2 regions of the Pseudomonas sp. 37 R 15 genome follow, and region 2 is predicted to be linked to the other one. Evidence: predicted binding sites of a transcription regulator. Region 2 holds the regulator's gene; the other holds the start of a gene.
What was found. Region 2 encodes FliA, which starts transcription of late flagellar genes. Its sites were predicted from a motif close to CTAAAGTTTNNNNNNNNNNNGCCGNTAA; they were not measured.
Positions count from the first base shown of each region.

Region 1: a site for FliA is predicted at 9,026-9,053, ahead of BFQ04_RS04590 (methyl-accepting chemotaxis protein). Genes of this name have one in related genera too.

Region 1 is NZ_CVTV01000018.1:146,673-168,085, reverse strand. It holds gene ccoP (cytochrome-c oxidase, cbb3-type subunit III) at 1-748, opposite strand, end outside; gene BFQ04_RS04630 (CcoQ/FixQ family Cbb3-type cytochrome c oxidase assembly chaperone) at 745-930, opposite strand; gene ccoO (cytochrome-c oxidase, cbb3-type subunit II) at 936-1,544, opposite strand; gene ccoN (cytochrome-c oxidase, cbb3-type subunit I) at 1,544-2,986, opposite strand; gene ccoP (cytochrome-c oxidase, cbb3-type subunit III) at 3,408-4,319, opposite strand; gene BFQ04_RS04610 (cbb3-type cytochrome oxidase subunit 3) at 4,316-4,516, opposite strand; gene ccoO (cytochrome-c oxidase, cbb3-type subunit II) at 4,520-5,128, opposite strand; gene ccoN (cytochrome-c oxidase, cbb3-type subunit I) at 5,139-6,563, opposite strand; gene BFQ04_RS04595 (alpha/beta family hydrolase) at 6,643-7,335, shown strand; gene BFQ04_RS04590 (methyl-accepting chemotaxis protein) at 7,431-8,996, opposite strand; gene BFQ04_RS04585 (CPBP family intramembrane glutamic endopeptidase) at 9,098-9,889, opposite strand; gene BFQ04_RS04580 (DMT family transporter) at 9,993-10,898, opposite strand; gene aceK (bifunctional isocitrate dehydrogenase kinase/phosphatase) at 11,052-12,767, shown strand; gene BFQ04_RS04570 (hypothetical protein) at 12,979-14,217, opposite strand; gene BFQ04_RS04560 (hypothetical protein) at 14,254-14,988, opposite strand; gene hrpA (ATP-dependent RNA helicase HrpA) at 15,292-19,203, shown strand; gene BFQ04_RS04550 (beta-ketoacyl-ACP synthase III) at 19,710-20,831, shown strand; gene BFQ04_RS04545 (RNA polymerase sigma factor) at 20,951-21,413, shown strand, end outside.
Region 2 is NZ_CVTV01000018.1:293-10,221, reverse strand. It holds gene flhB (flagellar biosynthesis protein FlhB) at 1-1,110, shown strand, start outside; gene BFQ04_RS03910 (cold-shock protein) at 1,646-1,867, shown strand; gene BFQ04_RS03905 (DUF6124 family protein) at 2,010-2,264, opposite strand; gene flhA (flagellar biosynthesis protein FlhA) at 2,846-4,960, shown strand; gene flhF (flagellar biosynthesis protein FlhF) at 4,973-6,289, shown strand; gene fleN (flagellar synthesis regulator FleN) at 6,395-7,228, shown strand; gene fliA (RNA polymerase sigma factor FliA) at 7,225-7,965, shown strand; gene BFQ04_RS03880 (chemotaxis response regulator CheY) at 8,133-8,507, shown strand; gene BFQ04_RS03875 (protein phosphatase CheZ) at 8,526-9,314, shown strand; partial or broken gene BFQ04_RS03870 (Hpt domain-containing protein) at 9,326-9,929, shown strand, end outside.

The DNA.
Region 1 (21,413 bases), 150 kb from region 2:
AGGCCACGCAGTTGGCGGCGAAGAGTTTCTCACCGTTGGCTACGTCGGCCTTGGCGCCTTCGGGCAGTTTTCGGCCGTCAAGCTGGGTCACGACAAAACCCGCTACGTCAGCCACACCTTGCTCGCCGATGACTTCGGCCCAGCCTGGCATCACCGCGTGGCGGCCTTGCATGATGGTTTGCTTGATGGTTTCCGGTTCGCCGCCCCAGCGCCAGTCGGCGTCGGTCAGGTTGGGGAAGCCGTAGGCGCCCTTGGCGTCGGAGCCGTGGCACACCGAGCAGTTGGAGGCAAACAGCCGGCCGCCCATCTTCAAGGCTTGCGGGTCCTTGGCGACCTCTTCAATCGGCATCGACGCGAATTTGGCGAAGATCGGCCCGAACTTGGCCTCTGACCTGGCCATTTCCTTTTCCCATTCGTGCACGCCGGTCCAGCCGGTCTGGCCATTGGCAAACGCGGTTTGCTTGTCGTTGTCGAGGTAGTTGTAGCCCGGCAGCAGGCCCTTCCAGTTGCCCAGGCCCGGGTACAGCACCAGGTAGCCGAGGGCGAAGACGATGGTGCCGACAAACAGCATGAACCACCATTTGGGCAGCGGGTTGTCGTATTCCTCGATACCGTCGAACGAGTGGCCAACGGTCTCGTCCGTCTGCTCGGCGCGCTGGCCCTTGCGGGTCGACAGCAGCAGCCAGGTCAGGGCGAAGATGGTACCCAGACTGAGGACTGTGACGTACAGACTCCAGAACGTAGTCATTCTTTGTTACTCCTAGACGCTTGCTCGACGTGCTTGATGGCTTCGGGATCATCTGCAAAGGGCAGCATGGTCGCGTCGTCGAATTCCGATTTGCGCCGTGGGCTGAACACCCACAGCGCCAGGCCTATAAAGGCCACCATCACCACAACGGTGCCCAGGCCGCGAATCATCCCGATATCCATGCCGGTCACCGTTTGCTTTTGATGAGGGTGCCAAGGCCTTGCAGGTAGGCCACCAATGCGTCCATTTCGGTCTTGCCCTTCACGGCTGCGGCTGCACCGGCGATGTCTTCGTCGGTGTAGGGCACGCCCAGGGTGCGCAAGACTTCCATCTTCTTCGCGGTGTCCTTGCCGTCGAGCTTGTTTTCCACGAGGAACGGGTACGCCGGCATTTTCGACTCGGGCACCACGTTGCGCGGGTTGTACAGGTGCGCGCGCTGCCAGTCATCGGAGTAACGCCCGCCGACACGGGCCAAATCCGGGCCGGTACGTTTGGAACCCCACAGGAACGGGTGGTCCCACACGCTTTCCCCGGCAACCGAGTAGTGGCCATAGCGTTCGGTTTCGGCACGGAACGGGCGGATCATCTGCGAATGGCAGCCCACGCAACCGTTGGCGATGTAGACGTCGCGGCCTTCCAGTTCGAGGGCGGTGCGCGGCTTCATGCCTTCGACCGGCTTGTTGGTCACGTCCTGGAAAAACAGCGGGACGATCTGGGTCAGGCCGCCGATGCTCACGGCGATGACCATGAAGAAGGCCAGCAGGCCGATATTCTTCTCGACGACTTCATGCTTCATCAGTGGGCTCCCACAACGGCGATCTTGGCGGCGGCTTCGGCTTCTACAGGGTTCGAAGCACGCACGGTGCGCCAGACGTTGTAGGCCATGAACAGCATGCCGGCGGCAAAGAACGCACCGCCCAGGGCACGGACGATATAGCCCGGATGGCTGGCTTGCAGCGCTTCGACGAAGGAATACGTGAGGGTGCCGTCATCATTGATCGCACGCCACATCAGGCCCTGGGTGATGCCGTTGACCCACATCGAGGCGATGTAGAGCACGGTGCCGATAGTGGCCAGCCAGAAGTGGGTGTTGATCAGCCCGACGCTGTGCATCTGTGCGCGGCCGAACAGCTTGGGGATCATGTGATACAGCGCGCCGATGGAAATCATCGCCACCCAGCCCAGAGCCCCTGCGTGTACGTGGCCGATGGTCCAGTCGGTGTAGTGGGACAGCGAGTTGACGGTCTTGATCGCCATCATCGGGCCTTCGAAGGTCGACATGCCGTAGAACGCCAGCGATACCACCAGAAAGCGCAGGATCGGGTCGGTGCGCAGCTTATGCCAGGCGCCCGAGAGGGTCATCATGCCGTTGATCATGCCGCCCCAGCTCGGCGCCAGCAGGATGATCGACATCGCCATGCCCAGGGACTGTGCCCAGTCCGGCAGCGCGGTGTAGTGCAGGTGGTGGGGACCGGCCCAGATGTACAGGGTGATCAGCGCCCAGAAGTGCACGATGGACAGGCGATAGGAGTAGATCGGACGTTCGGCCTGTTTCGGCACGAAGTAATACATCATTCCGAGGAAACCGGTGGTCAGGAAAAAGCCGACGGCGTTATGCCCGTACCACCACTGAATCATCGCATCGGTCGCGCCGGAGTAGGCCGAGTAGGACTTGAACAGGTTCACCGGCAAAGACGCGTGGTTGACGATGTGCAGCATCGCCGTGACCAGGATAAACGCCCCGTAGAACCAGTTGCCGACATAGATGTGCTTGGTCTTGCGCTTGACGATGGTGCCAAAGAACACCACGGCATAGGTCACCCACACGATGGCGAGCAAAATGGCGATCGGCCATTCCAGCTCGGCGTATTCCTTGGTGGTGGTGTAGCCCAGGGGCAGGCTGATGATGGCGCCGACGATGACCGCCTGCCAGCCCCAGAAGGTGAAGGCGGCGAGGCCATCGGAGATCAGGCGCGTCTGGCAGGTACGCTGCACGACGTAATAGGAGGTGGCAAACAACGCACAGCCACCGAAGGCGAAGATCACCAGGTTGGTGTGCAGCGGGCGCAGGCGGCCGAAGGTCGTCCAGGGCAGGTCGAAATTCAATTGCGGCCAGACCAGTTGCGAGGCGATGAACACCCCGAGCCCCATGCCAAGGATCCCCCAGACCACCGTCATGATGGCGAACTGGCGAACCACCTTATAGTTATAAGCAGTCGGACTGATTGCTGTGCTCATTCTAAGGTTCCACGGTTTAAGTATTTTTATAGGTAAAATCGGCCGCAAGTATGTAGAAAGCGAGGGGCCATTGCAACGCAATGACTGACCTGTATCAAGGCGTTCCACGCCAGATTCTGCGCCCTTTCCATGTTGTGTGTAAGGATAAAGTCAGAAATCGAAAGCTGATCGAGTGGACAGGAATTTTCGAGGGCGCAACGGATACCGTCGCGTACGCCAGGATTGGCCCACTGCAGGAACAAGCGTAGACCCGAAAGCGAGGAGGGGACAGTTGGGTTTTGAAGGGGTGTGACACTTGGTCGCGAATGTCGCAACACTGTAGGAGCGAGCTTGCTCGCGAAAAACGTCAACGGTAACGCGGTCAGTCTGGTCTATCGCGTTGTGTTTACGTGCTTCGCGAGCAAGCTCGCTCCTACAAGTGCTAATGGGTCAGGCTATACACATAGGCCGCCAGCAGATGCACTTTGTCATTGCCTTGCAGCGCTTCCTGCGCCGGCATCTGGCCCTGACGGCCATGGCGAATGGTCTGCTGCAATTGCGCCAGGCTGGTGCCGTAGATAAACCCGGCTGGCTCGGTCAGGTTTGGCGCACCCATGGCTTCCACGCCGTGGCCTTGCGGACCGTGACAGGCCACGCAGGTGGTGTTGAACGTGGCCTGGCCCGCCACGAGGTCGGCAGTGCTGTCGGCGGGCAAGGGCAGCTTGGCCAGGTCGTGGCGTACATAGGCGGCGACATTCTTCACCCCATCCTCGCCCAGTACTTCACCCCAGGCCGGCATCGCCGCGTGACGACCGCCCATGATGGTGGCCTTGATCGCTTCGGCCGAACCGCCCCAGCGCCAATTGTTGTCCGCCAGGTTGGGGAAGCCATACGCGCCCTTGGCATCCGAGCCGTGGCACACCGCGCAGTTGGACGCGAACAGGCGACCGCCCATCTTCAAGGCTTGCGGATCCTTCGCCACTTCTTCCACCGGCATGGCCGAGAATTTGGCGAAGATCGGCCCGAACTTGGTGTCGGCCTTGGCCATCTCCTTGTCCCACTCCTTGGCCGACGTCCAGCCGTCTTCATAGCCCGGCAACACGCCTTTCCAGTTGCCCAGGCCCGGGTAGAGGATCAGGTAGCCGACCGCAAACACCAGGGTGCCGGCGAACAGCATGAACCACCACTGGGGCAGCGGGTTGTCGTATTCCTCGATACCGTCGAAGGCGTGGCCCATGGTCTGGTCGACGCTGCCCTTGGTCTCGCCCTTGCGGGTACCGATCAAGAGCCAGGTCAGGCCGATCAGGCTGCCGAGGGTCAGTACGCAGATCCATGTACTCCAAAACAGGGTCATGGCCGAGTGCTCCTTATTGCAGGCTCTTCTTGAGCGTCGGATGGAGAAGGTTCATCGGCGAAGGGCAGCAGGCGCGCCTGCTCGAATTCCGCAGTGCGCCGGTTGTTGAACACCCACAGCGACAGGCCGATAAAGGCGATGGCGACCACCAGCGTGCCGAGGCCGCGGATGGTGCCCGCATCGAATTCAAATCCCATGGCTCACCTCTTGCTCTTGATGGCAGTACCGAGTACTTGCAGGTAGGAAACCAGTGCGTCCATCTCGGTCTTGCCCTTGAGGCTGGCGACCGCGCCCGTGATGTCATCGTCGGTGTACGGCACGCCGAGGGTGCGCATCACCTTCAACTTGGTCTCGGTGTGGCTGCTGTCGACGGCGGCGGTGACCAGCCATGGATAAGCCGGCATTTTCGACTCCGGTACCACGTTGCGCGGGTTGTACAGGTGCGCGCGGTGCCAATCGTCCGAGTAGCGTGCGCCGACGCGGGCCAGGTCCGGCCCGGTGCGCTTGGAACCCCACAGGAACGGGTGGTCCCACACGCTTTCGCCCGCCACCGAGTAGTGACCGTAGCGCTCGGTCTCGGCGCGGAACGGGCGGATCATCTGCGAGTGACACTGCACGCAGCCTTCACGGATGTAGATGTCGCGGCCCTCCAGTTGCAACGCGGTGTAGGGCTTCATGCCTTCGACCGGCTTGTTGGTCACGTCCTGGAAGAACAGCGGGACGATCTGGGTCAGGCCACCGATGCTCACGGCGAGCACCATCAGCAGCATCAGCAGGCCAACGTTCTTTTCAATCGTTTCGTGTTTCATCACAGACTCCTCAGGCCAGCTGCGCGACAGGGACAGCTTCGACAGGCTGCACCGAACGCACGGTGCGCCAGGTGTTGTAAGCCATCAGCAACATGCCGCTGAGGAACACCGCACCGCCCACCAGCCGCACGATGAAGCCTGGGTGACTGGCCACCAGGGTTTCGACGAAGGAGTAGGTCAAGGTGCCGTCTTCGTTGACCGCACGCCACATCAGGCCCTGGGCAATGCCGTTGACCCACATCGAGGCGATGTAGAGCACGGTGCCGATGGTGGCCAGCCAGAAGTGCGCGTTGATCAGGCCGAGGCTGTACATCTGCTCGCGACCGAAGACTTTCGGGATCATGTGGTACAGCGCGCCGATGGAAATCATCGCCACCCAACCGAGTGCGCCGGCGTGTACGTGGCCGATGGTCCAGTCGGTGTAGTGGGAGAGGGCGTTGACGGTCTTGATCGCCATCATCGGGCCCTCGAAGGTCGACATGCCGTAGAACGCCAGGGACACCACCAGAAAGCGCAGGATCGGGTCGCTGCGCAACTTATGCCAGGCGCCCGACAGCGTCATCATGCCGTTGATCATGCCGCCCCAGCTCGGGGCCAGCAGCACCAATGACATCACCATGCCCAACGACTGCGCCCAATCCGGCAGCGCGGTGTAGTGCAAGTGATGAGGGCCGGCCCAGATATACAGGGTGATCAGCGCCCAGAAGTGCACGATGGACAAGCGATAGGAATACACCGGGCGTTCGGCCTGCTTGGGCACGAAGTAGTACATCATCCCGAGAAAGCCTGCGGTGAGGAAAAAGCCCACAGCGTTATGGCCGTACCACCACTGCACCATGGCATCCGTCGCACCGCCGTACAGCGAGTAGGACTTGGTCAGGCTGACCGGGATTTCCAGGTTGTTGACGATATGCAGGATCGCCACGGTGATGATGAATGCACCGAAAAACCAGTTGCCCACATAGATATGCTTGGTGTTGCGCTTCATGATCGTGCCGAAGAACACGACGGCATAGGCGACCCAGACGATGGTGATCAGGATGTCGATCGGCCATTCCAGCTCGGCGTATTCCTTGGAACTGGTGTAGCCCAGCGGCAGGCTGATCGCAGCCAACAGGATGACAAGTTGCCAGCCCCAGAAACAGAACGCAGCGATTTTCGGCGCGAACAGCGTTGTCTGGCAGGTGCGCTGCACCGAGTAGAAGGAGCTTGCGAACAGCGCGCAGCCCCCGAAGGCGAAGATCACCGCGTTGGTGTGCAACGGGCGCAGGCGACCGAAGCTGGTCCAGGGCAAATCGAAGTTGAGCGCAGGCCAAACCAATTGGGCCGCGAGAAAAACCCCGAGCCCCATGCCGACGATGCCCCATACCACCGTCATAATGGCGAATTGGCGGACCACCTTGTAGTTATAGGCGGTACTTAAAGTAGTGTTCATGGTTCCCCATCCACGGTTCAACCCAAGCAGATGCGGCACTTGGGCTGGAGTTATAGGCAGACTAAAAAGCGAGGCAAGCATGGGCAAAGAGCACAAGGCCAGTATTGACGGGGATCAATGGGCACAGTGTGTGCGCGAACGCGGCTGGTTGTGGGATGTCGCCACGGGCGCCCCCTCGGGCCAGCCGGCCACGCTGATCCTGGCCCACGGCGCCGGTGCGCCGATGGACTCGGCGTTCATGAACGACATGGCTGCGCGCCTTGCCGGGCATGGTGTGAGCGTATTGCGCTTCGAGTTTCCCTACATGGCCCAGCGCCGTGCGGACGGCGGCAAGCGCCCGCCGAATCCGGCGCCGAAACTGTTGGAATGCTGGCGCGAGGTGCATGCGCAGGTGCGACGTCATGTCGCTGGGAAACTGGCGATTGGCGGTAAATCCATGGGGGGGCGCATGGCCAGTTTATTGGCCGATGAGCTGGGCGCCGATGGGCTGGTGTGCCTGGGGTATCCGTTCTATGCGGTGGGCAAGCCGGAAAAACCTCGGGTCGAGCATCTGGCTGCACTGAAAACGCCGACGCTGATTGTGCAGGGCGAGCGGGATGCACTGGGTAATCGGGCGGCGGTGCAGGGATATGAGTTGTCGCCGAACATTGAGGTGATGTGGTTGGTGGCGGGGGATCATGACTTGAAACCGCTGAAGGCGTCGGGGTTCAGTCATGAGCAGCATCTGGAGGCGGCTGCGGCGCGCGTGGCTGAGTTTCTGGGTGCCTGTTAGGGACCTATCGGGGGCAAGCCCCCTCCCACATGTTGACCTCATGCCAACCTTGGAACTCGGTCGAGTGTGGGAGGGGGCTTGCCCCCGATAGCGGTCTAGCGGTTGAAACGCTCCACGAGCGAGTACTGGGTATTGGCGGTATGCGTCAGCTCTTCACTCAACTGCGCCGAGTTCATCGCCTGCTCCGAGGTCTGGTCCGCCAACAGCGCAATGGTGCTGATATTGCGGCTGATCTCTTCTGCAACCGCGCTTTGCTCTTCGGTGGCGGCGGCGATCTGAGTGGTCATGTCGGTAATATTGGCTACCGCCTCACTGATGCCCACCAGCGCCTGATCCGCTTCCATCACCCGCGCTACACCCTCTTCGGCCTGGCGATGCCCGGCGTCCATGGTTTGCACGGCTGCGGCCGCGGTGCTTTGCAGCTTGGCGATCAGGGTATGAATCTGTCCGGTCGACTCGGCGGTGCGTTGCGCCAACTGGCGCACTTCATCGGCCACCACCGCAAACCCACGGCCCATCTCACCGGCACGCGCGGCTTCGATAGCGGCATTGAGCGCCAGCAGGTTGGTCTGGTCGGCAATGCCCTTGATCACATCCACCACGCCGCCGATTTCATCGCTGTCCTTGGCCAATTGCGTGACGGTGACACCGGTCTCGCCCACCGCCACCGACAGGCGCTGGATCGCCTCGCGGGTTTCCCCGGCGATATCGCGGCCGCGACCGGTCAGGCGATTGGCTTCCTGGGTGGCATCCGCCGTGCGCTGCACGTGGCTTGCGACTTCCTGGGTGGTCGCCGCCATCTGGTTGACCGCCGTGGCCACTTGTTCGGTCTCCACGCGTTGGCGCTCCAGGCCGCTGGAGCTGTTGTGCGCCAGGGTGTTGGACTGCGCCGCCTGGTCGTTGAGGTGTTCGGCGGTGTCCTGCAGGCGGGTGAGGCAGGTCTTCAAACGCGCTTCCTGGCTGAGGATCGACATCTCCAGGCGCGCCTGGGCGCCACGGCTGTCGGTGTACATCTGCGCGATCAGCGGGTCGGAGGTGGTCTGCTCGGCCAGGCGCAGCAAACGCTTGAGGCCGCGCTGCTGCCAGCTCAGGCCGAGCAGGCCCAACGGCACCGACAGCCCTGCCGCCAAGGCAAAGCCCCATTGGGACGTGAGGGTGGCGCCGATCATGAAACTCAACTGGCTGACCAGGATAAACGGCAGCCAGTCCTGCAGCACCGGCAGCCACTTGTCCCGCTGGGGAACGGCCGACTTGCCCTGGTTGATGCGTTGATAGAGCGCTTCGGCCCGGCGGATCTGCTCGGCGGTGGGCTTGATGCGCACCGATTCGTAACCGATCACCTGGTTGCCGTCGAAAACCGGCGTCACATAGGCGTTAACCCAGTAGTGATCACCGGTCTTGCAGCGATTCTTGACAATGCCCATCCATGGCAAGCCTTGTTTGAGCGTCGACCACATATGCGCGAACACCGCCGCCGGAACATCCGGGTGACGCACCAGGTTGTGCGGGGCACGGGTCAGTTCGTCGCGGGTGAACCCACTGATTTCGACAAAGGCGTCGTTGCAGTAGGTAATCACGCCCTTGGCGTCTGTGGTGGAGATCAACCGTTGCTGAGCGGGGAAGGTACGTTCGCGCTGGGTAACGGGTTGGTTATTACGCATGATTGTTCAATCCGCAAGGCTTTCACGGGTTATCGGCCATGGCGGGCGTTTATTTAACTTATTTTTGCAACAATCCAGCTCCCTCCTACCGTCAGGAAGGTTCAGCTGGCCAGCATCGGGTAGGTGAACAGGCCGAAGTGAAGCAGATTCAAGCCAAAGTGCGTGGCAATCGCTGCGCCGAGCCCGCCAAACCGATACGCCAGGCCGTAACCGACACCGGCAATGCTCGCCAGCAGCACCCAGTGCCAACCGGCGCCATAATGCACCAGGCCGAATATAAGCGAGGCCAGCAGCAGCGCGAGGTTGTCGCCGTAGGGCAGGTGTTTGAAGCGTTGGCTCAGGCCACCCTGGATATAGCCACGAAACAGCGCCTCTTCCACCAGCGTCACCAGCAGCAGGTTGTTCAACACCCATAACCACGCCTGGTCCGGCCACTTCGGCGCCCAACTGATTATCCCAAGCAGGGCTGCGCCACCCAGCGCGGCGATGGCGGTCAGGGTGAGTGCCAGGGCCGTGACGCAGATCGACAGGCGCAATGAACGCCGCGCCACGATCCATGGGCAAGCCAGCAATAACCAGAAGCCGATCAGGGGTTTGTCCTGGTTCAGGTACATCGAGAACGGCACGGCGTCCGGAGTGAAGCGCTGGGGCGCAATGCCCCGGCCATTATGGAAACCCGGCAGCCAATGCATCGCCAGGCCCAGGGCCAGGACGATAAACAGGCCGTGACCCAGGTAGCGTGCCCAAGGGTTGCGTTGCTGGCGTACGGCATACCCGGCCACTAGCAACAGCGCCACTGAGACCGCCGCCAGCACGCCCAGTTGGCCGTAGCTCAAGGCCAGGACATAGCCAATGGAAAGCAGCGTGAGGTACAGCCAGGGCAGAGCAGTCATGTGAAGTCCTTCGAAAAAAACGGCCGGCATTATAGCGAGCGGTCCGGCTCGACGGAATGAAAACGCCTCCATGGCCTGAAGTATCCGGGAGCCGCGCGTGCATTCAGGCTGCTCGTGGCTCGCGCCTACTGTTGTGTGGCCGCAGCACCAGCCACAGCGCCCCTGCAATCAGCACCCCACCGTACAGGTGAGCCATGGACAGCGGCTCATCCAGCCACAGCGCGCCCCACAACACGCCGAACGGCGGGATCATGAAGGTCACGGTCATCGATTTGACCGGCCCGATGGAGGACAGCAGGCGAAAGTACAGAATGTAGGCAAAGGCCGTACACACCAGGCCCAACCCCAGCAACGACATCCACACCTGCCACCCACCCCAGCTCACCGGTGGCTGGCTGATGGCGCTGTAGGCAAACAACGGCAGCAAGAACAAGGTGGCGCCGAGCATGCTGCCCAAGGCCGACAGGCGGCTGTCCAAACCGCCGCGTTGATCCAGCCAGCGCCGTGCCAGAAAACCGGCAAAGCCATAGCAGGTGGTCGCCAGTAGGCACGCCATCGCGCCCATCAACAATTCCATGTCAAATGCCACCGGCCCCGCACGCGTGAGCACGGCTACGCCAAACAGCCCCAAGGCTACACCCGCGATTTTCGACGGTGTCAGGCGTTCACTGAAGAACAGCCCGCCAATCAGCACGCCCATCAAGGGGGTGGTGGCGTTGAAGATCGCTGAATAACCCGCCGGCAATACCTGGGCCGCCACCGAGTACATGGTTGCCGGAATTCCGGAGTTGATCACGCCCAACAGCAGGACGGTCTTGAACTTGCCCTGGAAATCCCAGCTCACGCGCATCAGTGCAAGAATCACCAACAAGCCGGCGGCAGCGATCGATACGCGGAAAAACGCGGTCGGCACGGTGCCGATTTCCGGCGCGATGATGCGCATGAACAGGAAACTCGCACCCCAGATGGCGGCCAGTCCCAGCAAGTAGAGGGTGTCGACAGGTTTCACGGAAAACTCCTACGCAATCAGGCGGGGGAGTGTTGCCCAGCGTCCCGGTCGACACAATCGCTAAGTAGCGTCGCCGATGAAAAATCGGCCTTCTCCTGCCTCGCTTCACTGGCTAAGCTCAGGGCTTCCCGCAACCCGTTCGAGGTTTTCCGTATGTCGCAGCCCGCCCTCGCTATCGCCCGGATGATCCTCGACGGTTTCGACGACTACCGTGAGCACTTTCGCCAAATTACCGATGGCGCGCGCGAACGCTTCGAAAAAGCCCAGTGGCAGCAAGGGCAGGCCGCTTCGGCGGCGCGCATCAACCTCTACGAAGATAAGGTGGGGGAGGTCACGGCACGTCTGCGCGCCGCTTTCGATGCGGGCACGTTGCAGGACATCGACCTGTGGCCCCTGGTGAAAAGTGCCTACATCGGCCTGATCGACCTGCGCTTTGACGATGAGCTGTCCGAAACCTGGTACAACTCGGTGTTCTGCGGCCTGTTCAGTCATGACCTGATCAGCGACGGCTGCATGTTCATTCATACCACGCGGCCCAGCCAGCGGCGGGCGCGGGCAGCGCAAACCCGCTCCTACACGCCTGTCGGCAATATAACCGAGATGCTCGCGCAGATTTTCTCGGACTACAGCTTCAGTGAGCCCTACGCCGACTTGCCTGCCGACCTGCGACGCCTGGAAGCGCAACTGCGGGAAAACCTGCCGGACTGGGTGTGCAAAGACCCGGACCTGAACGTCGAGCTGTTTTCCTCGGTGCTCTACCGCAATAAAGGCGCCTACCTCGTCGGCCGTATCTACACCCGCGACGAACAGTGGCCGTTGGTGATCCCCTTGCTGCACCGCGAAGAACGGGGCATCCAGATCGATGCGTTGATCACTGATGAAGCCGACGTGTCGATCATCTTCTCCTTCACCCGGTCGTACTTCATGGTCGATGTGCCGGTACCTGCGGAGTTCATCGGCTTTCTCAAACGCATCCTGCCCGGCAAGCACATTGCCGAGCTATACACCTCCATCGGCTTTTATAAACACGGCAAGTCGGAGTTCTATCGCGCCCTGATCAACCACCTGGCTACCACCGATGACCAGTTCATCATGGCCCCGGGTGTGCGCGGCATGGTCATGAGCGTGTTCACCCTGCCGGGCTTCAACACCGTGTTCAAGATCATCAAGGATCGCTTTTCGCCGTCGAAAAACGTCAACCGCGCCACGGTGATCGAAAAGTATCGCTTGGTGAAAAGCGTCGACCGGGTAGGGCGCATGGCCGATACCCAGGAGTTCGCCGACTTCCGCTTTCCCTTGAGCAAGTTCGAGCCCGAGTGCCTGGCCGAGTTGCTGGAAGTCGCCGCCGGCACGGTCCAGGTAGACGGCGACACGGTGCTCATTCGCCACTGCTGGACCGAACGGCGCATGACCCCGCTCAACCTCTACCTCGACAACGCCAACCCCGCCCAGGTGCGCGAAGCCCTGGAAGACTACGGCCTGGCGATCAAGCAGTTGGCGGCGGCGAATATCTTCCCTGGCGATATGCTGCTCAAGAACTTCGGCGTCACCCGTCACGGCCGGGTGGTGTTCTACGACTACGATGAAATCTGCTTTCTCACCGAAGCCAACTTCCGCCACATCCCCGCGCCGCGCACTCCCGAGGATGAAATGGCATCGGAACCCTGGTACTCCATCGGCCCGCTGGACGTGTTCCCTGAAGAATTCCCGCCGTTCCTGTTTGCCGATGCTGGCCAGCGCAGGTTGTTCGATGAGTTGCATGGCGAGTTGTACAACGCCGATTACTGGAAGGGCCTGCAGGAGGCGATTCGGGCTGGGAAGGTGATTGATGTGTTTCCATATCGGCGCAAGTGGGAAGGCATGTCTTGAGTCACCGGGTCTGCGCGATTGAGCCAGCGCTACGGCGTGGCCCAAACAGTCCGCATGGGGGGACTTATTTTTTTGCCCATTCGACAAGGCGGATAACGCCGTGCGGCCCCATTTGATTGACCGTCTCAAGGCCGCACGACGTCTGCGCCAACCTGTTCCCCTTCAATCGATCCAGGCGGGCCTGGGTGTATCAGGCATTTTCGCTATCGCGTTATTGATGTGAAGCGGTCATGCCATGAAGGGCCAGATTGTTTGCCAGATCTGTATAGATATTGCGCAAGTCGGTGTTCAGTTCAGCCACCAGCGCTCGCTGTTTATTGCTTTCTTTAAGTTGACTGATAGCCGCCTGCTTGACGTGCATGCTGGTACTGGAATGAACCAGTGACTTGAACTGCGCGCGCTCCTGGGCGCTGTCAGCTTGTTCCGTGCGGGGCACTGCGTTCAGTTGTACAAAGCCTTTTTCGATGACGGCCAGTTCCAGTTTGATTCGGCGGTTGTTTGGCGCAGTCAGCAGCAGCGCGGGGTTCATGCCCTCGATCGAGCTGCCATCAAGATTGCCGTTGCGCCAGGCATCGCGCAAATTCACCAAGGCGCCCCGTGCGGCATCGACCGCCTGGGACGAGAGTTTATCCCCCAGGCCGTTGCGCTGTGCGGTATCGACAGTGCGGTCCAGTCGGTGGAGTGTCAGTTCCACCGATGCCAGTTGCTTGTGCCGCTCGAGATTCTGCTCCAGGCGTTTGCGCTCCGGAACCAGGCCGATGGAGGATTTGAACTGGCTGCTGCCTTTCAAACGGCCCGTCGCCCATGCATTGCGATAATCGGTCATGGCGTTGCGTTGTTTGAGAAAGAGGTCTTCCTCGGCGTGAGAGAGGGGGAGCGGCTGTTGCTTGATGTGGCTATCCAGCAGCGCAATCTCTTTGTCCAGGACGTTGATATGTTTGACCGCCTGTTCCAGGCCGTGCCCACTCAACTGCTTGCTCAGTGGTGCAGGCTGCAGGACGGCAACCGTTATCGGGTCCAGCTCGCAGGGCGGTGGCGGGGCGGCGGTGGCCCACGCTGCGCGTCGATCCAGCAGGGCAGTGCGTTGCTCCACGCGAGCCGTCAGTTGCGCGTAGCGTTGCTGGAGGACTTGCAGGCTTGTCCTGTCATCTGGTTGCACGGCGAAGTGGCTGCGGCTTTGCTGGTCGAAGGTTGCAAGCGCGTCATTAATCCTTGAAATATGCATCCAGGCTTGAAGCTGATGGCCTCTGTCCTGCGGTGCACTCTCCGGCATGGAGCTGACAGGGCTGAACAACGTCTGTTCAAGCCGCCGGGCGTTGTCGAGTATGTGTCGGTGCCCTTGCCCTACCAGGCTGTTGACCACCGCTTCATGGATAGCGCGGGTCTGCTGGAACAGCTGGCCCACGGTGGAACCAAGTGGGTTGGAGGGAAATACTTCGGGTCTGGTCATAATGGCATCTGCGCTACGGTTGAGTGGTAGTGGGCCTCAAATGTCTGCGTTCTTCAGTTCTTCAGCCAATCTGTAGACCTGTGCCAGGATTGGAGATGCGCTCAGCGGGTCGGGCAGGTAAACGTCTCGGTATTCGGCTTGCGCAATATTCCACAGGTTGTCTATCGCTGCTTTCAGGTCGTTCTCCTTCAATGCTCGCGGAACAGTGAGGCACTGGCCGGCCAATTGAGTGACCAGCTGCGATGACCCAGCGAAAGCGCCGTTGGCCCAGGAATTTTTGAGGCTACCTATCTTGCGCCAGAGATTCCCGACGGTTTCCAGATCAATCGATGTTCCCTGCTCCTGGCCATGGCTCATCAACAATGCGCCCAGTTGTTCAGCCCGCTCGAGCAGGCGGTCGAGGCGGTGCACATGTTTGACTGCCTGGGACAGCGCTCTTCCTGACAAATGGGGAGAAAACTGTGTTGCATCCTGATGGGTGGAGGGGTTGGCTGTGTCTTGCTCGTCGTTTGCGTCACGTGCGGGCTGAGGGCTGATGCTGTTCGTGGCCTGCCAGTAGCTGGGCGGGAGCGATGCAGGTCGTTGTGATTCGAGCTGCCTGACCGAGTCCGGGTGCGTATCTTCGGCGTACATTTGCAGCGTGTTGAAATAGGCCTGAGCGCTGCGAGCACGCTGTTCCAGGGCGGGGTCCTGCTCCTCCGTATAAGCGGGGACCGTGTGCAAGGTCCATGTCGTCGGGAAAGTGGGCGATTCCGCAATGGGTGTGGGCATCAGGTTTTTCCTTGGCGAGCAGCGGAGAGTGGGAGTGCAGGTGTTGTCGCAGTAAAGCGCGCCGGACGGTGGCCAAGCCATATGAAGAGCTCTGATAGCCCTGTATGAAGAGTCTGATGAGGGAGTGGGCTGGGGCGTGCTCGTCGGGCTCAGAATCGCCTGCTGCACGCCTAGGAAACGGCCTTGTTACGGTGATGAAAGAGCCTGGTTCGTTCACAAGGTCAGAAATCTGCGACAATTGCCGCCTTACGATCATGTCACCGCAGGCTCACCTGCCTCACTATAAAGACCTTTGCGTACCTGATGACTGACCAAGCCCCCACCCTCGACCAACTGCTCGACACCCTCGATCACGCCATGCTCGCCGACCGCCACCGTTTGCGCCGGCAGTTGCTTGAGCTGCGCAAAAAGCCCGACGAGCAAAAGCTGGCGCAGTGGGTGGCGCGCATGCAGGCGTCCTGCGCCCAGGTCACGGCGCGGCGTGCGAGCCTGCCGGTGATTCGTTACGACGACAGCCTGCCGATTGCGGCCAAGCGTGACGAGATCAAGGCTGCGCTGAACAAGCATCAGGTGCTGATCATTGCCGGCGAAACCGGCTCGGGTAAAACCACCCAGTTGCCGAAAATCTGCCTGGAAATCGGCCGTGGCCAATACGGCCTGATCGGCCATACCCAGCCACGCCGGATCGCCGCGCGCAGCGTTGCCAGCCGTGTCGCCGAAGAACTGGCCACGCCGCTCGGCGCGTTGGTCGGCTATCAGGTGCGCTTCGAGGACCAGAGCGATTCCAATACGCTGATCAAGCTGATGACCGACGGTATCCTGCTGGCGGAAACCCAGAACGACCGCTACCTGGAACGCTATGACACGATCATCGTCGACGAAGCCCATGAGCGCAGCCTGAACATCGACTTCCTGCTCGGTTACCTCAAGACGCTGTTGCCGCGCCGGCCCGACCTGAAAGTCATCATTACCTCGGCCACCATCGACCTTGACCGTTTCTCCAAACACTTCGACGATGCGCCGATTGTCGAGGTCTCGGGCCGCACGTTCCCGGTCGACACCTGGTACCGCCCGCTGACGCTGGAGCAGGATGAGGAGGGCAACCGCGTCGAGGACGACCTCACCGTCGACCAGGCAATCCTCGCCACCCTCGATGAAATCGCCGCCTATGAGCGCAGCGAGCGGCGCAGCCCCGGCGATGTGCTGGTGTTCCTGCCCGGCGAACGCGAGATTCGCGACGCCGCCGAGATGCTGCGCAAGGCCCAGCTCAAGCACACTGAAATCCTGCCGCTGTATGCGCGCCTGTCACCGGCCGAGCAACAGCGCATTTTCCAATCGCACCCGGGCCGCCGCGTGGTACTGGCGACCAACGTCGCGGAAACTTCGTTGACGGTGCCGGGCATTCGTTATGTGATCGACAGCGGCACCGCGCGCATCAGCCGCTACAGCTACCGCGCCAAGGTGCAGCGCTTGCCGATCGAAGCGATCTCCCAGGCCAGCGCCAACCAGCGTAAAGGCCGTTGCGGCCGGGTCGAGCCGGGCATCTGCATTCGGTTGTACAGCGAAGAAGACTTTATCGGGCGCCCGGAATTTACCGACCCTGAAATCCTGCGCACCAACCTGGCGGCGGTGATCCTGCAGATGCTGCACCTGCGCCTGGGCGAAATCACCGACTTTCCGTTTATCGAACCGCCGGATGGCAAGGCCATCAGCGACGGTTTCAACCTGCTGCAAGAGCTGTCGGCGGTGGACCGCAACAGCCAGCTCACACCGTTGGGCCGCCAGCTGGCGCGCCTGCCGGTGGACCCGCGCATGGGCCGCATGCTGCTCGAAGCCGCCAAACTGGGCAGCTTGCAGGAAGTGTTGATCGTGGCCAGCGCCATGTCGATCCAGGACCCGCGCGAGCGTCCGCCGGAGCGCCAGCAGGCCGCCGACCAGGCCCATGCGCAGTGGAAAGACCCGGATTCGGACTTCGCCGGGCTGGTCAATCTGTGGCGCGGCTTTGAAGAGCAGCGCCAGGCACTGACCGCCAGTCCGCTGCGCAACTGGTGCCGAAAGAACTTCCTCAACTACCTGCGCCTGCGCGAATGGCGCGACTCCCATCGCCAGTTGAGCCTGATCTGCCGCGACATGCAGTTGACGATCAACAAGGAACCGGCCGACTTCCCGAAATTGCACAAGGCGGTGCTGTCCGGCTTGCTCAGCCAGATCGGCCAGAAGACCGAGGACGGCGACTACCTGGGCGCGCGTCAGCGGCGCTTCTGGATTCATCCCTCCTCGGGCATCGGCAAGAAACGTCCGCAATGGCTGATGACCGCTGAACTGGTGGAAACCACCAAGCTGTATGCGCGCATGGTGGCCAAGATCGACGCCGACTGGATCGAACCGCTGGCCGGGCACTTGATCAAGAAAAACCATTTCGAACCGCATTGGGAGAAAAAGCGCGGCCAGGTGGTGGCGTTTGAACAGATCACCTTGTTCGGGCTGATCGTGGTCGGACGCCGGCCGGTGCATTACGGGCCGATCGATCCGGCGGTGTCGCGCGAGCTGTTTATCCGTGAAGGCCTGGTGCGTGGGGAAATCCAGTCCCGCGCCAAGTGCCTTGCGGCCAACCAGCAACTGCTGGAGCAGCTCGACGAACTGGAAGCCAAGGCGCGCCGACGTGACATCCTGGCCGACGAGGAAACCCTCTACGCCTTCTACGATGCGCGCCTGCCGGCAGAGATCCACCAGACGGCGACCTTCGACAGCTGGTACAAGGTCAACAGCCAGAAAGACCCGCAACTGCTGATCATGCGCGAGGAAGACGTACTGGCCCGCGAAGCCAGTGAAGTCACCGCTGCGCATTACCCGGACACCTTGCACCTGGGCGACCTGGCCCTGGCCTTGAGTTACCACTTCGAGCCCAACCACCCGCGTGACGGCGTCACCCTGCGTGTGCCGGCGCCGCTGTTGCCGGCATTGCCGGCCGAGCGCCTGGAATGGCTGGTGCCAGGGGTGATCGAAGCCAAGTGCATCGCGCTGGTGCGCAACTTGCCCAAGGCGCTGCGCAAGAACTTTGTGCCGGTGCCGGATTTCGTCAAGGCGGCGCTGCAGCGCATCGAGTTTGGCCAGGGCTCGCTGCCCCAGGCGCTGGGCCGCGAATTGCTGCGCATGACTGGTGCGCGGGTCAGCGATGAAGCCTGGGCCGAGGCGGCGCAGCAGGTGGAAAACCATCTGAAGATGAACCTGGAAGTGGTTGATGGCCAGGGCAAATTCCTCGGCGAAGGCCGTGACCTGGCGCAGCTGACGGCGCGTTTCGCCGAGGCCAGCCAGGCGGCGCTGGCGGTACCGCAAACCGCAAAAAGCCAGCAACCGGTAGAAGCCAGGGTGTTCGCACCCGTGGCGGAGAAGACCCAGCAAAACATCGCCGGCCTGTCGATGACGGTCTACCCGGCGCTGGTGGAAGAAAACGGCACGGTCAAGGAGGGGCGTTTCTCCACGGCCGCCGAGGCCGAATTCCAGCACCGTCGTGCCTTGCAACGCCTGCTCATGCAGCAACTGGCGGAACCGGCGAAATTCCTGCGCGGCAAATTGCCGGGGCTGACCGAGTTGGGCCTGATGTATCGCGAACTGGGGCGCATCGATGCACTGGTCGAAGATATCCTGCTCGCCAGTCTCGACACCTGCGTACTGGAAGACGAAACCAATCTACCGCGCGATGGCGCCGGGCTGGCCGGGCTGGCCGAGCGCAAGCGTGGCGGCTGGACCGAGCACGCCGAGCGTCTGGCGCGCCTGACCCTGGAAGTGCTGAAACTCTGGCATGGCCTGCAAAAACGTTTCAAAGGCAAGATCGACCTGGCCCAGGCAGTGGCCTTGAACGATATCAAGCAGCAGTTGAGTCATCTGGTGTACCCGGGTTTTGTGCGCGAAACTCCGGCGCAGTGGTTCAAGGAACTGCCGCGTTACCTCAAGGCCATTGAGTTGCGCCTGGAAAAACTGCCGAGCCAGGTGCAGAAGGACCGTGTGTGGAGCACCGAACTGAGCGGCCTGTGGGCCCAGTACCAGAACCGCCTGAACAAGCACGCCCAGGAAGGCAAGCGCGATCCTCAGCTGGAACTGTATCGCTGGTGGCTGGAGGAATATCGGGTGTCGTTGTTCGGCCAGCAGTTGGGTACCAAGGTGCCCATATCCGACAAGCGATTGAGCAAGCAATGGAGCCAGGTAGAGCCTTGAGGGCTGCCCAGTTTCCCAAGTGAGCAGCGATCAAAGGTGGGAGGGGGCTTGCCCCCGATGACTGAGTGTCAGCCACTGATGCCTTGACTGATACACCGCCATCGGGGGCAAGCCCCCTCCCACATTGTGAGCTGTGTGCAGCCGGACTATCGAGGAAATTTCCGACAAGGATTTGGGTCCAGTACCGCAGCAAGCAACTGGTAACACGGTCCCACTGTGGGAGGGGGCTTGCCCCCGATGACTGAGTGTCAGCCACTGATGCCTTGACTGATACACCGCCATCGGGAGCAAGCCTCCTCCCACATTTAAGGGTGTCTGTCCGGGAAGTGGCGCCAAACCCCAGTGTTTGTGGCAAACTTCGCGCCCATAAATGCCGGAATCGTCGTAGCAGCGACGTGATGGAATAAAGCATTGCCAGTTTGATGCCCGCTGGATGGAATCAAACGACCTACAGTTTGGTACGACGGTACCAATATCTTCTGCCTGACAGATTTAGAGGAACGACCGTGCATAACGTCGTCATCAGCGGCACTGGCCTGTACACCCCGGCCAACAGCATCTCCAACGAAGAGCTGGTGCAGTCTTTCAATACCTATGTGCAGCAGTTCAACAGCGAAAACGCCGCGGCCATCGAGCGCGGCGACGTGCAGGCGCTGACGGAGTCCAGTGCGGCATTCATTGAAAAAGCCTCGGGCATCAAGAGCCGCTTCGTGATGGACAAGGACGGCATTCTTGACCCGCAGCGCATGGCCCCACGCTTGCCCGAGCGCAGCAACGACGAATGGTCGGTGCTCTGCCAGATGGCCGTCGGCGCGGCCGAACAAGCCCTGCAACGCGCCGGCAAGACCGCCGCCGACATCGATGGCGTGATCGTCGCCTGTTCCAACCTGCAGCGTGCCTACCCGGCCATCGCCATCGAGGTGCAGGAAGCCCTGGGTATCCAGGGCTTCGGGTTTGACATGAACGTGGCGTGTTCCTCGGCCACCTTCGGTATCCAGAATGCCGCCAACAGCATCCAGCTGGGCCAGGCCCGGGCGATCCTGATGGTCAACCCGGAAGTCTGCACCGGCCACCTGAATTTCCGTGACCGCGACAGCCACTTCATCTTCGGCGATGCCGCCACGGCGGTGATCCTCGAGCGTGCCGACCTGGCGACCTCCGAGCACCAGTTCGACGTGGTGAGCACCAAGCTGCTGACCCAGTTCTCCAACAACATCCGCAACAACTTCGGTTTCCTCAACCGCACCGCGGAAGAGGGCGTCGGCGCGCCGGACAAACTGTTCGTGCAGGAAGGCCGCAAGGTGTTCCGCGATGTCTGCCCGATGGTGGCCGAATTGATTGGCGCGCACCTGGCAGAAAACCAGCTGGGCGTCACGGATGTGAAGCGCTTCTGGCTGCACCAGGCCAACCTGAGCATGAACCACTTGATCGTGAAGAAACTGCTGGGGCGCGAGGCTTCGGTGGAAGAAGCGCCGGTGATCCTCGATACCTACGCCAATACCAGTTCGGCAGGCTCGGTGATTGCGTTTCACACCTATCAGGATGACCTGCCCAAGGGCGCTGTTGCCGTACTCAGCTCTTTCGGCGCCGGGTATTCGATTGGCAGTGTGATCCTGCGTAAACGCTGATTGCGCGGCCGGGCGCGGGCAAATGTGGGAGCTGGCTTGCCTGCGAAGGCATCGGCTCGGTGTGCCTTAATCATCGCTCCCGCATTGAGCGTATTTCCAAGGCGAGATTGAGGTAAACGATGGCGGCAGCGGACGACACGCATCTGCTTGAACGCCTGCTCAAGGGCGAGCAGCGGGCCTACAAGGAGTTGGTCACCACGTACCAGAGTGCGATGCGGGCGGTGGCCTATGCCATCGTCGGCCAGCGGCATGCCGATGAAGTGGTGCAGGATGCCTGGCTGTCAGTGGTACGCAGCCTCGCCAGGTTCGAAGGGCGCTCCAGCCTGAAGACCTGGTTGCTGACCATTACCGCGAACGCCGCCAAGGGCCGCTACAAGCAAAATCGTCGGGAGGTGTTGCTTGACGACCTGCCTTCTCCCCATGGAACCATCGGTGATGAACGCTTTACGCCTGACGATGGACACTGGGCCGTAGCGCCGTATGCCTGGCACCAGGACACCCCGGAAGCCTTGCTGACCGAAGAGGAATTGCGCGACTGCCTGGAGCACACGCTTCTGAGCCTGTCCCAATTGCAAAGCAGCG
Region 2 (9,929 bases):
AAGACAGAAGACCCCACGGAGAAACGTAAAAAGGACTCCAGGGAAAAGGGCGAGATCGCGCGCTCCAAAGAGCTCAATACCGTTGCGACCATGATGGCCGGCGCCGGTGCCTTGCTGATCTACGGCGGTGGCTTGGCGCTGGACTTGCTGGAGCTGATGAAGCACAACTTCAGTCTGCCCCGGGAGGTGTTGCTCAACCCCGATTCCATGGGCCAGTACCTGCTGCATTCAGGCAAGATCGCGCTGCTGGCGGTGCAGCCGATTCTCATCACCTTGCTGCTGGCCGCGTTGATCGGCCCGGTCGCCCTCGGCGGCTGGCTGTTCGCCGCCGGCAGCATGGCGCCCAAGTTCAGCCGTATGAACCCGGGCGCCGGGCTCAAACGCATGTTTTCCACCAAGGCCCTGGTGGAGCTGCTCAAGGCCCTGGCCAAATTCATCCTGATCCTGTTCGTGGCGTTGGCGGTGTTGTCGTCCGACATCGACGACCTGCTGCGCATCGCCCATGAGCCGCTGGAGTCGGCGATCATTCACAGCCTGCAAGTGGTGGGGTGGAGCGCGTTGTGGATGTCCGCCGGGTTGATCATCATCGCGGCAGTGGACGCGCCGATCCAGTTGTGGGAAAGCCACAAGAAACTGCTGATGACCAAGCAGGAAGTGCGCGACGAACACAAGGACCAGGAAGGGCGCCCGGAGGTCAAGCAACGCATCCGCCAATTGCAGCGGGAAATGTCCCAGCGCAAGATGATGGCCTCGGTGCCCGACGCCGACGTGATCATCACCAACCCGACCCACTATGCCGTGGCTCTCAAGTACGACCCGGAGAAGGGCGGCGCGCCGATGCTGCTGGCCAAGGGCAGCGACTTTACTGCGTTGAAGATCCGTGAGATCGCCGTGGCCAACGACATTCTGCTGCTGGAATCCCCGGCGCTGGCACGCTCGATCTTCTACTCCACGGATCTGGACCAGGAAATCCCCGCCGGGTTGTACCTGGCGGTGGCGCAGGTGCTGGCTTACGTCTACCAGATCCGCCAATACCGGGCGGGCAAGGGCAAGCGGCCTGATCCGCTCAAGGACCTGCCGATTCCGCCAGACCTGCGCCGCGATTCCTGAACGCTGCTGCTCACTGTAGGAGCGAGCTTGCTCGCGAAAAACTCACGGTCGCCGCGTTCATCCTGACGCCCCGCGTTATCGTTACCCACCTTCGCGAGCCAGCTCGCTCCTACAGGAGGGTGCCCATTACCTGTCAACTTTGACAGTAGCCATTACGCCGCCTTCACTGTTTGATACAGCGATGAGCCACGCAGCCATGCGCGGCTCGGGAGGCGATGATGAGCAGGGGCACGGTCAGGTGGTGCGATGCGGTCAAGGGCATTGGCTTCAAGGCTCTGGATCGCGATGGCAATGAGGTTGGCGTTCAGTCGACAAGCGTTAAGAGCGCTGACGTCCCCCTAGCCCCTCCCAAGCTGCGAAAACCCCACACGCAAAAAAAAGCACCGGATGCATGATTCGCCAGCTCTAGCACCTAACGGCGACCCCCGTCTACCTGTCAACTTTGACAGTAGCCACAGGGCGCTTCCCGTTGTTTATTACATACCTGGCACTTCGCGCATGTAGTAAACCAGATGCAGGGAGAGCGGTATTGAAGGTGGCGACGGGTACTGTCAAATCCTATGAGTTGACCCGCGGCGAGTGGTTGATTGCGTTGGACGACGGGGAAGAAAACATCTTCATCGATTGGAGCGATTGGCATTGGACTGCACTGTCGATTGGTGAGCAGATAACGTTTCAGATGATCCATAAACCCAACGGCGTCTATGCACTCCCCATCAGTGCGAGTAATGACACCGAGGCGGGACCCGATGGGTAAAGGAGAGCGGCAATGGCAACGGGCACGGTGAGGTCCGCAGGCTGAGAATGTGCGTACGGTTGACTCAACCGAATAGCCGTTTATTTCAAGGCAGAACACAGCTCAAATGTAGGAGGGGGCTTGCTCCCACAGTTGGACCGCGTTATGCGCTGCTTGCGGTATCCGTCATTCCGGTGTCGGCGTGCACACGGTCAGCCAGTAACTGCGCCAGTTCGATCAACTGTGCAACGCCAAGCAGTTCTTCTCGTTTCGAGCCTTCCAGGTCAAAGGCCAGGTCGCAGCTCAGCGCATTGGCCGAGGCGAGGGTTTCGCTGAGGTTAACCAGCAGGTCTTCGCTGCTGATGCCGTCGGCGATGGTAAACAGCCGGATGGGGGGATTTGGGGCGGGTTTGATCACTGTGAATATCCTCGGTAAAGGTGGAGCTGCCACTGATCGCCGCGATGCGATGGAGGGTGGCAGCTGTGCGCAGGTTCGCGGACCGGTTACCAAGGAACCCGGCATACCCGAAGGTATCCCGCGCACAGCCACCATAAGGGCCGCACAGTAAACGACAAAAAATCGCTGACTGAAAGCGGACAATGGTGCTTTTGCGCATTGGTAAATCGGACCGCGACGCCCGTCCGCTGCGTTTGCAGCGGTGTACGGAGACTAGAGCGGTTTTCCTAGGGGCAACCCCAAATCCTTGTCGGAAATTTCCTGGGCATTACCTGGCTGCACACAAAACCAAATGTGGGAGGGGGCTTGCCTCCGATCGCTGTGTGTCAGTCAACAAATCCATAGCTGATACCCCGCTATCGGGGGCAAGCCCCCTCCCACATTTGAATGGATTCAGGCCCGATGGCCTCGGGCGCTTGGCAGGTTGTCAGAGCCCGAAAGCAAAGTTGGAAGGCTTCTTGCAATACCGCCTTCAGGACGCCTCCCAGCGTCAAAACTTTGCTTCAAGGACACGAGGAATACCGGTGGTAGATCGCTCTCAAATGCTCAGCACGGCCCGTGGCACCCTGACTGACCTGTCGCGGGGCAATCTGGGTGTGCCGTTGTTGTTGCTGGTGATGCTGGCAATGATGATGTTGCCGATGCCGCCGTTCCTGCTCGATGTGTTTTTCACCTTCAACATTGCTTTGTCGGTGGTGGTGCTGCTGGTCTGTGTGTACGCCCTGCGGCCACTGGATTTTGCGGTGTTCCCCACCATCCTGCTGGTGGCGACCCTGCTGCGCCTGGCGCTGAACGTGGCGTCCACCCGCGTGGTGATGCTCCATGGCCAGGACGGTCACGCCGCCGCCGGTAAGGTGATCCAGGCCTTCGGTGAGGTGGTGATCGGCGGTAACTACGTGGTCGGTATCGTGGTGTTCGCGATCCTGATGATTATCAACTTCGTGGTGGTGACCAAGGGTGCCGGGCGGATTTCCGAGGTGAGCGCGCGGTTTACCCTGGATGCGATGCCCGGCAAGCAGATGGCCATCGACGCCGACCTCAATGCCGGCCTGATTGATCAGAACCAGGCCAAGTCACGCCGGGCCGAAGTCGCCCAGGAGGCCGAGTTCTACGGTTCCATGGACGGCGCCAGCAAATTCGTGCGCGGTGATGCCATCGCCGGCCTGTTGATCCTGTTCATCAACCTGATCGGCGGCATCGCCGTGGGGATCTTCCAGCACGGCATGACGTTCGGCGACGCAGGCAAGGTGTACGCCTTGCTGACCATCGGTGACGGTTTAGTGGCGCAATTGCCATCACTGTTGTTATCTACAGCGGCAGCGATCATGGTGACCCGTGCTTCGGGCTCCGAAGACATGGGCAAGCAGATCAGCCGCCAGATGTTCGCATCCCCCAAGGCGTTGGCCGTGGCCGCCGGCATCATGGCCGTCATGGGCATCGTGCCGGGCATGCCTCACGTTTCGTTCCTGAGCATGGCGGCCATGGCCGGCGGCGCGGCCTATCTGTTCTGGAAAAAGCAGAATGCAGTCAAGGTCCAGGCCCAGCAGGAAATCGCACGCCAGCAGGAATTGCTGCCATCCCCGGCCCGCGCCCAGGAAACCAAGGAGTTGGGCTGGGACGACGTGACCCCGATCGACATGATCGGCCTGGAAGTGGGTTACCGCCTGATTCCGCTGGTGGACCGCAACCAGGGCGGCCAGTTGCTGGCGCGGATCAAGGGTGTGCGCAAGAAGTTGTCCCAGGACCTGGGCTTTCTGATGCCCACCGTGCATATCCGCGACAACCTCGACCTGGCCCCCAGCGCTTACCGCCTGACCTTGATGGGCGTGATCCTGGCCGAAGCCGAGATCTACCCGGACCGCGAACTCGCGATCAACCCCGGCCAGGTGTTCGGTACGCTCAACGGCATTACCGCCAAAGATCCGGCTTTCGGCCTGGAGGCGGTGTGGATCGAAGTCAGCCAGCGCAGCCAGGCGCAATCGCTGGGTTACACCGTGGTCGACGCCAGCACCGTGGTCGCCACTCACCTCAATCAGATTCTCTACAAGCACTCCCACGAGCTGATCGGCCACGAGGAAGTCCAGCAATTGATGGGTTTGCTGGCCAAGGCCTCGCCGAAACTGGCCGAAGAGCTGGTGCCGGGCGTGCTGTCGCTGTCGCAGTTGCTCAAGGTGCTGCAGGCCTTGCTCGCCGAACAAGTGCCGGTACGGGACATTCGCAGCATTGCCGAGGCCATCGCCAACAACGCCGCCAAGAGTCAAGATACTGCCGCGCTGGTGGCGGCGGTGCGCGTCGGTTTGTCCCGCGCAATCGTGCAAAGCATTGTAGGCGTTGAGTCTGAGCTGCCTGTTATCACCTTGGAGCCAAGGTTGGAACAGATATTGCTCAATAGTATTCAGAAGGCAGGGCAAGGCCAGGAAGAAGGTGTGTTGCTGGAGCCAAGCATGGCTGAAAAGCTGCAGCGTTCGTTGATCGAAGCCGCGCAGCGCCAGGAGATGCAGGGCCAGCCGGTGATTTTGCTGGTGGCCGGTCCGGTCCGCGCGATGTTGTCGCGCTTTGGACGCCTGGCAGTACCGAATTTGCACGTGTTGGCTTACCAGGAAATTCCTGACAATAAGCAAGTGACTATCGTCGCGACAGTAGGGCCCAACGGCTGAGGGTAGTGGGTTATGCAAGTTAAGCGTTTTTTCGCCGCCGATATGCGTCAGGCCATGAAGTTGGTCCGCGATGAGCTGGGCGCCGATGCCGCGATTATCGGTAACCGTCGTATTGCCGGCGGTGTCGAGCTGACGGCTGCCCTGGATTACACCCCCCAGGCCCTGGCGCCGCGCGTGCCGAACATGGAGCTTGAAGACGAGCTGCGCAAGACCGCTTCGCGCATCGTCTCGGCCCAGGCCGAACTGAGCATGCGCGGCGACAGCGACGCTACCACCAATCGCCAGTTGTTCGCCGGCCTGCCGCTGACCGCTTCCGAGCCGCTGGTGGAACCTACGTTTGTCGAACCGCCGCGTCCCGCCGCGCCAGCCCCGGCCGCCGCGGTCGATCAGCGTGCGTTCGATTCGATGCGCTTTGAACTCAACGGCCTGCGCGAGCTGCTCGAAGTGCAACTCGGCTCTTTGGCCTGGACGCAACTGCAAGGCAGCAAGCCGCAACAGGCCAACCTGTGGCGTCGCCTGCAACGCATCGGCCTGTCCGGCCCGTTGTCCCGTGACCTGCTGGCGCTGACCTCCGAAGTCGAAGAGCCGCGCCAGGCCTGGCGCATGCTGCTGGCGCACCTGGCACGCATGATTGCCACCCCGGAAATCGAACCCCTGGAAGAGGGCGGTGTGATCGCCATGGTCGGCCCCGCCGGCATGGGCAAGACCACCACCCTGGCCAAGCTGGCAGCGCGCTACGTGCTCAAGTACGGCGCGCAAAACATCGCGCTGGTGAGCATGGACAGTTACCGCATCGGCGCCCAGGAACAGCTCAAGACCCTGGGCCGCATCCTCAATGTGCCGGTGACCCATGTCGACCCGGGCCAGTCCCTGGCCAACGCCCTCGACCCGCTGCTGCGCAAGCGCGTGGTGTTGATCGATACCGCCGGCCTGCAAGCCAGCGACCCGGCCCTGCGCATGCAGCTCGAAAGCCTGGCCGGGCGTGGCATCAAGTCAAAAAATTACCTGGTGCTTGCAACCACCAGCCAGAAACAGGTTCTTACCGCTGCCTACCACAGCTATAAACGCTGCGGGCTGGCCGGTTGTATCCTGACCAAACTGGATGAAACTGCCAGCCTGGGCGAAGTGTTGAGCCTGGCAATCAGTCATGAACTACCGGTCGCCTACCTGACCGACGGGCCGCGGATCCCGGATGATTTGCATCTGCCGCGCCGTCATCAGTTGGTCAGCCGTGCTGTCAGCGTGCAAATGCAAGACGAGCCTAGCGAGGAAGCGATGGCCGATATGTTCGCCGACCTTTATCACAACCCGGCAAAACGGGTGGGATGAGGCAGGATGAACACCGTGAAATGTACCTACATCGATGGCCTGCAAGCGATACACGCGGCCAAGCCATGTAGCCTGCGTCTAAGCAAGACAAGGTAAAGAAATAAAATGGGCAGCATGCATCCCGTACAGGTGATCGCGGTGACCGGCGGCAAAGGTGGCGTCGGCAAAACTAACGTGTCAGTGAATTTGTCCCTGGCCCTGGCAGAGCTTGGCCGTCGCGTCATGCTGCTGGATGCTGACCTGGGCCTGGCCAACGTGGACGTTCTGTTGGGGCTGACCCCCAAACACACGCTGGCCGATGTGATCGAAGGCCGCTGTGAGCTGCGCGATGTGCTGCTGCAGGGGCCCGGTGGGATCCGCATCGTGCCGGCCGCCTCCGGCACCCAGAGCATGGTGCACCTGAGCCCGGCGCAGCACGCCGGCCTGATCCAGGCCTTCAGCGATATCGGCGACAACCTCGACGTGCTGGTGATCGACACCGCCGCCGGGATCGGCGAGTCGGTGGTCAGCTTTGTACGCGCAGCGCAAGAAGTCCTGCTGGTGGTGTGCGACGAACCCACCTCGATCACCGATGCCTACGCCCTGATCAAACTGCTTAACCGTGACTACGGCATGAACCGCTTCCGCGTGCTGGCCAACATGGCCCAGAGCCCGCAGGAAGGGCGCAACCTGTTCGCCAAGTTGACCAAGGTCACGGATCGTTTCCTCGATGTGGCGTTACAATACGTCGGCGCAGTTCCCTATGACGAGTGTGTGCGCAAGGCCGTGCAAAAGCAGCGTGCGGTCTACGAAGCGTTCCCTCGTTCGAAGTGCGCACTGGCGTTCAAGGCCATTGCCCAGAAGGTCGATACCTGGCCGCTGCCTGCCAACCCTCGGGGGCATCTGGAGTTTTTCGTCGAGCGACTGGTGCATCAGACGAGCGCGGGACCTGTGCTATGACATCAAGCGGCTACAACCTTTACAAAAAGTCGGCACGTGACAGCCAGGGCGAATTGATCGAGCGCTATGCGCCCCTGGTCAAGCGCATTGCCTATCACCTGTTGGCGCGCCTGCCCGCCAGCGTGCAGGTGGAAGACCTGATCCAGGCCGGCATGATCGGCCTGCTCGAAGTGTCGACCAAATATGACGCGAGCAAGGGCGCGAGTTTCGAGACGTATGCGGGTATCCGTATCCGTGGCGCGATGCTCGATGAGGTGCGTAAAGGCGACTGGGCGCCGCGTTCGGTACACCGCAATACGCGCATGGTCAGTGACGCAATTCGTGCAATTGAAGCAAAAACCGGTCGTGACGCTAAAGATCATGAAGTTGCGGCCGAACTCCAATTGAGTCTCGACGATTATTACGGGATTTTGAACGATACCTTGGGCAGCCGCCTGTTCAGTTTCGACGACCTGTTGCAGGACGGCGAACACGAAGGGCTGCACGAGGACGGCGCGAGTGCGCATATGGAACCGTCACGCGATCTGGAAGATGAGCGTTTCCAGGGCGCGTTGGCGGACGCCATTGCCAATTTGCCGGAGCGTGAGCGCCTGGTGCTGGCGCTGTACTACGACGAAGAGCTGAACCTCAAGGAAATCGGTGAGGTCCTGGGGGTCAGCGAATCGCGTGTCAGCCAGTTGCATAGCCAGTGCGCGGCCCGCTTGCGGGGACGGTTGGGAGAGTGGCGCGCGCGCTGACAGGCAGTGTGGGGACACTGCAGATGCTACCGCGAAGGCTTCGGCCTTCGCGGGATCGCTCCGTGGTGCCCTGGGCAGTCCTTTTTGTGTAACGCCTGTTGATTGAAGTGGCGCGTCCAGGTGCTGGGCGCGTTTAAGACTGCTTGGAGGTCGAATTGGACAAGAACATGAAAATCCTCATCGTTGATGACTTCTCAACGATGCGGCGGATCATAAAAAACCTGTTGCGTGACCTTGGGTTCACTAACACGGTCGAGGCGGATGACGGCATTACGGCGATTCCGATCCTCAACAGCGGCAGCATCGACTTTCTGGTAACCGACTGGAACATGCCGGGCATGACCGGTATCGATTTGCTGCGCCATGTGCGCGCCGATGAAAAACTGCGCAGCCTGCCGGTGTTGATGGTGACCGCCGAAGCCAAGCGTGAACAGATCATCGAAGCCGCCCAAGCCGGGGTCAACGGTTACGTGGTCAAGCCATTCACAGCATTGGCCTTGAAAGAGAAGATCGAAAAAATCTTCGAACGCATCCACGGCTAATGCCATCGCGGGGGAGCTATGGAGCATAAAGAAACGTCACAGGGCGACTTTGAGTCGACCCTGAAAAAGCATGCTCACCAGTTGGTCGACAGCCTGGAAAAAGGCCAGTTCGCCGACGCGGTGCAGTTGATCCATGAGCTTAACCAGACCCGTGACCGCGGCCTGTACCAGGAAGTGGGCAAGCTCACACGCGAGCTGCACAGTGCGATCGTCAATTTCCAGATTGACCCGCGCATGCCCCAGGCCGAAGAGATTTCGCAGATCACCGATGCCACTGAACGCCTGTCCTATGTGGTCAGGCTGACCGAGGCGGCGGCCAACCGCACCATGGACCTGGTGGAAAACGCCACGCCCCTGGTCAACGGCATGGCCAGCGAAGCCCACGCCCTGAGCGTGGACTGGGGCCGTTTCATGCGCCGCGAAGTAGGGGCTGAAGAGTTCCGTGAGCTGGCGCGTCGGGTTGACGGTTTTCTGTCGCGCAGCGAACAGGAAAATCGCACGGTGGCCAGCAACCTCAACGATATTCTGCTGGCCCAGGATTACCAGGACCTCACAGGCCAGGTGATCAAGCGGGTGACCCAACTGGTCACCGAAGTGGAAAGCAACCTGCTCAAACTGGTGCTCATGGCCGGCCAGGTCGACCGTTTTGCCGGCATCGAACATGACCGTGAAGCGATCCTCTCGGAAAAAGATCCACAAAAACATCTCGCCAAGGGTGAAGGTCCGCAGATTCATGCCGATAAACGTGAAGACGTCGTATCCGGTCAAGATGACGTAGACGATTTGCTGTCCAGTTTAGGCTTCTAAGGAGCACCCACATGAGCTTCGGCGCCGATGAAGAAATCCTTCAGGATTTCCTTGTAGAGGCCGGCGAAATTTTAGAGCAACTGTCCGAACAACTGGTCGAGCTGGAAAGCCGCCCGGATGATGCGAACCTGCTCAATGCAATTTTTCGCGGTTTTCACACTGTAAAAGGGGGCGCCGGCTTCCTCCAGCTCCATGAGCTGGTGGAGTGCTGTCACATCGCCGAGAACGTGTTCGACATCCTGCGTAAGGGTGAGCGTCAGGTTGACTCGGAATTGATGGACGTGATTCTCGAAGCACTGGATGCGGTCAACGGCATGTTCAGCGAAGTGCGCGAACGTGCGCCGATCACGGCCGCCACCCCGGAACTGCTGGCCGCCCTGGCGCGCCTGGCCGAACCGGCTGCCGAAGCACCTGCGGTGCAAGCCGAGCCTGAACCGGTGGCGCAAGCCGAGCCGGACGTGACCGACAGCGAGTTCGAGCAACTGCTCGACTCGCTCAATGCGGTCAAGGCTCAAGCTGAAGCGCCGGTTGCGGCTGCGCCGGTCGCCACGCCGACCAGCGAAGACATTACCGACGCCGAATTCGAATCCCTGCTCGACCAGTTGCATGGCAAAG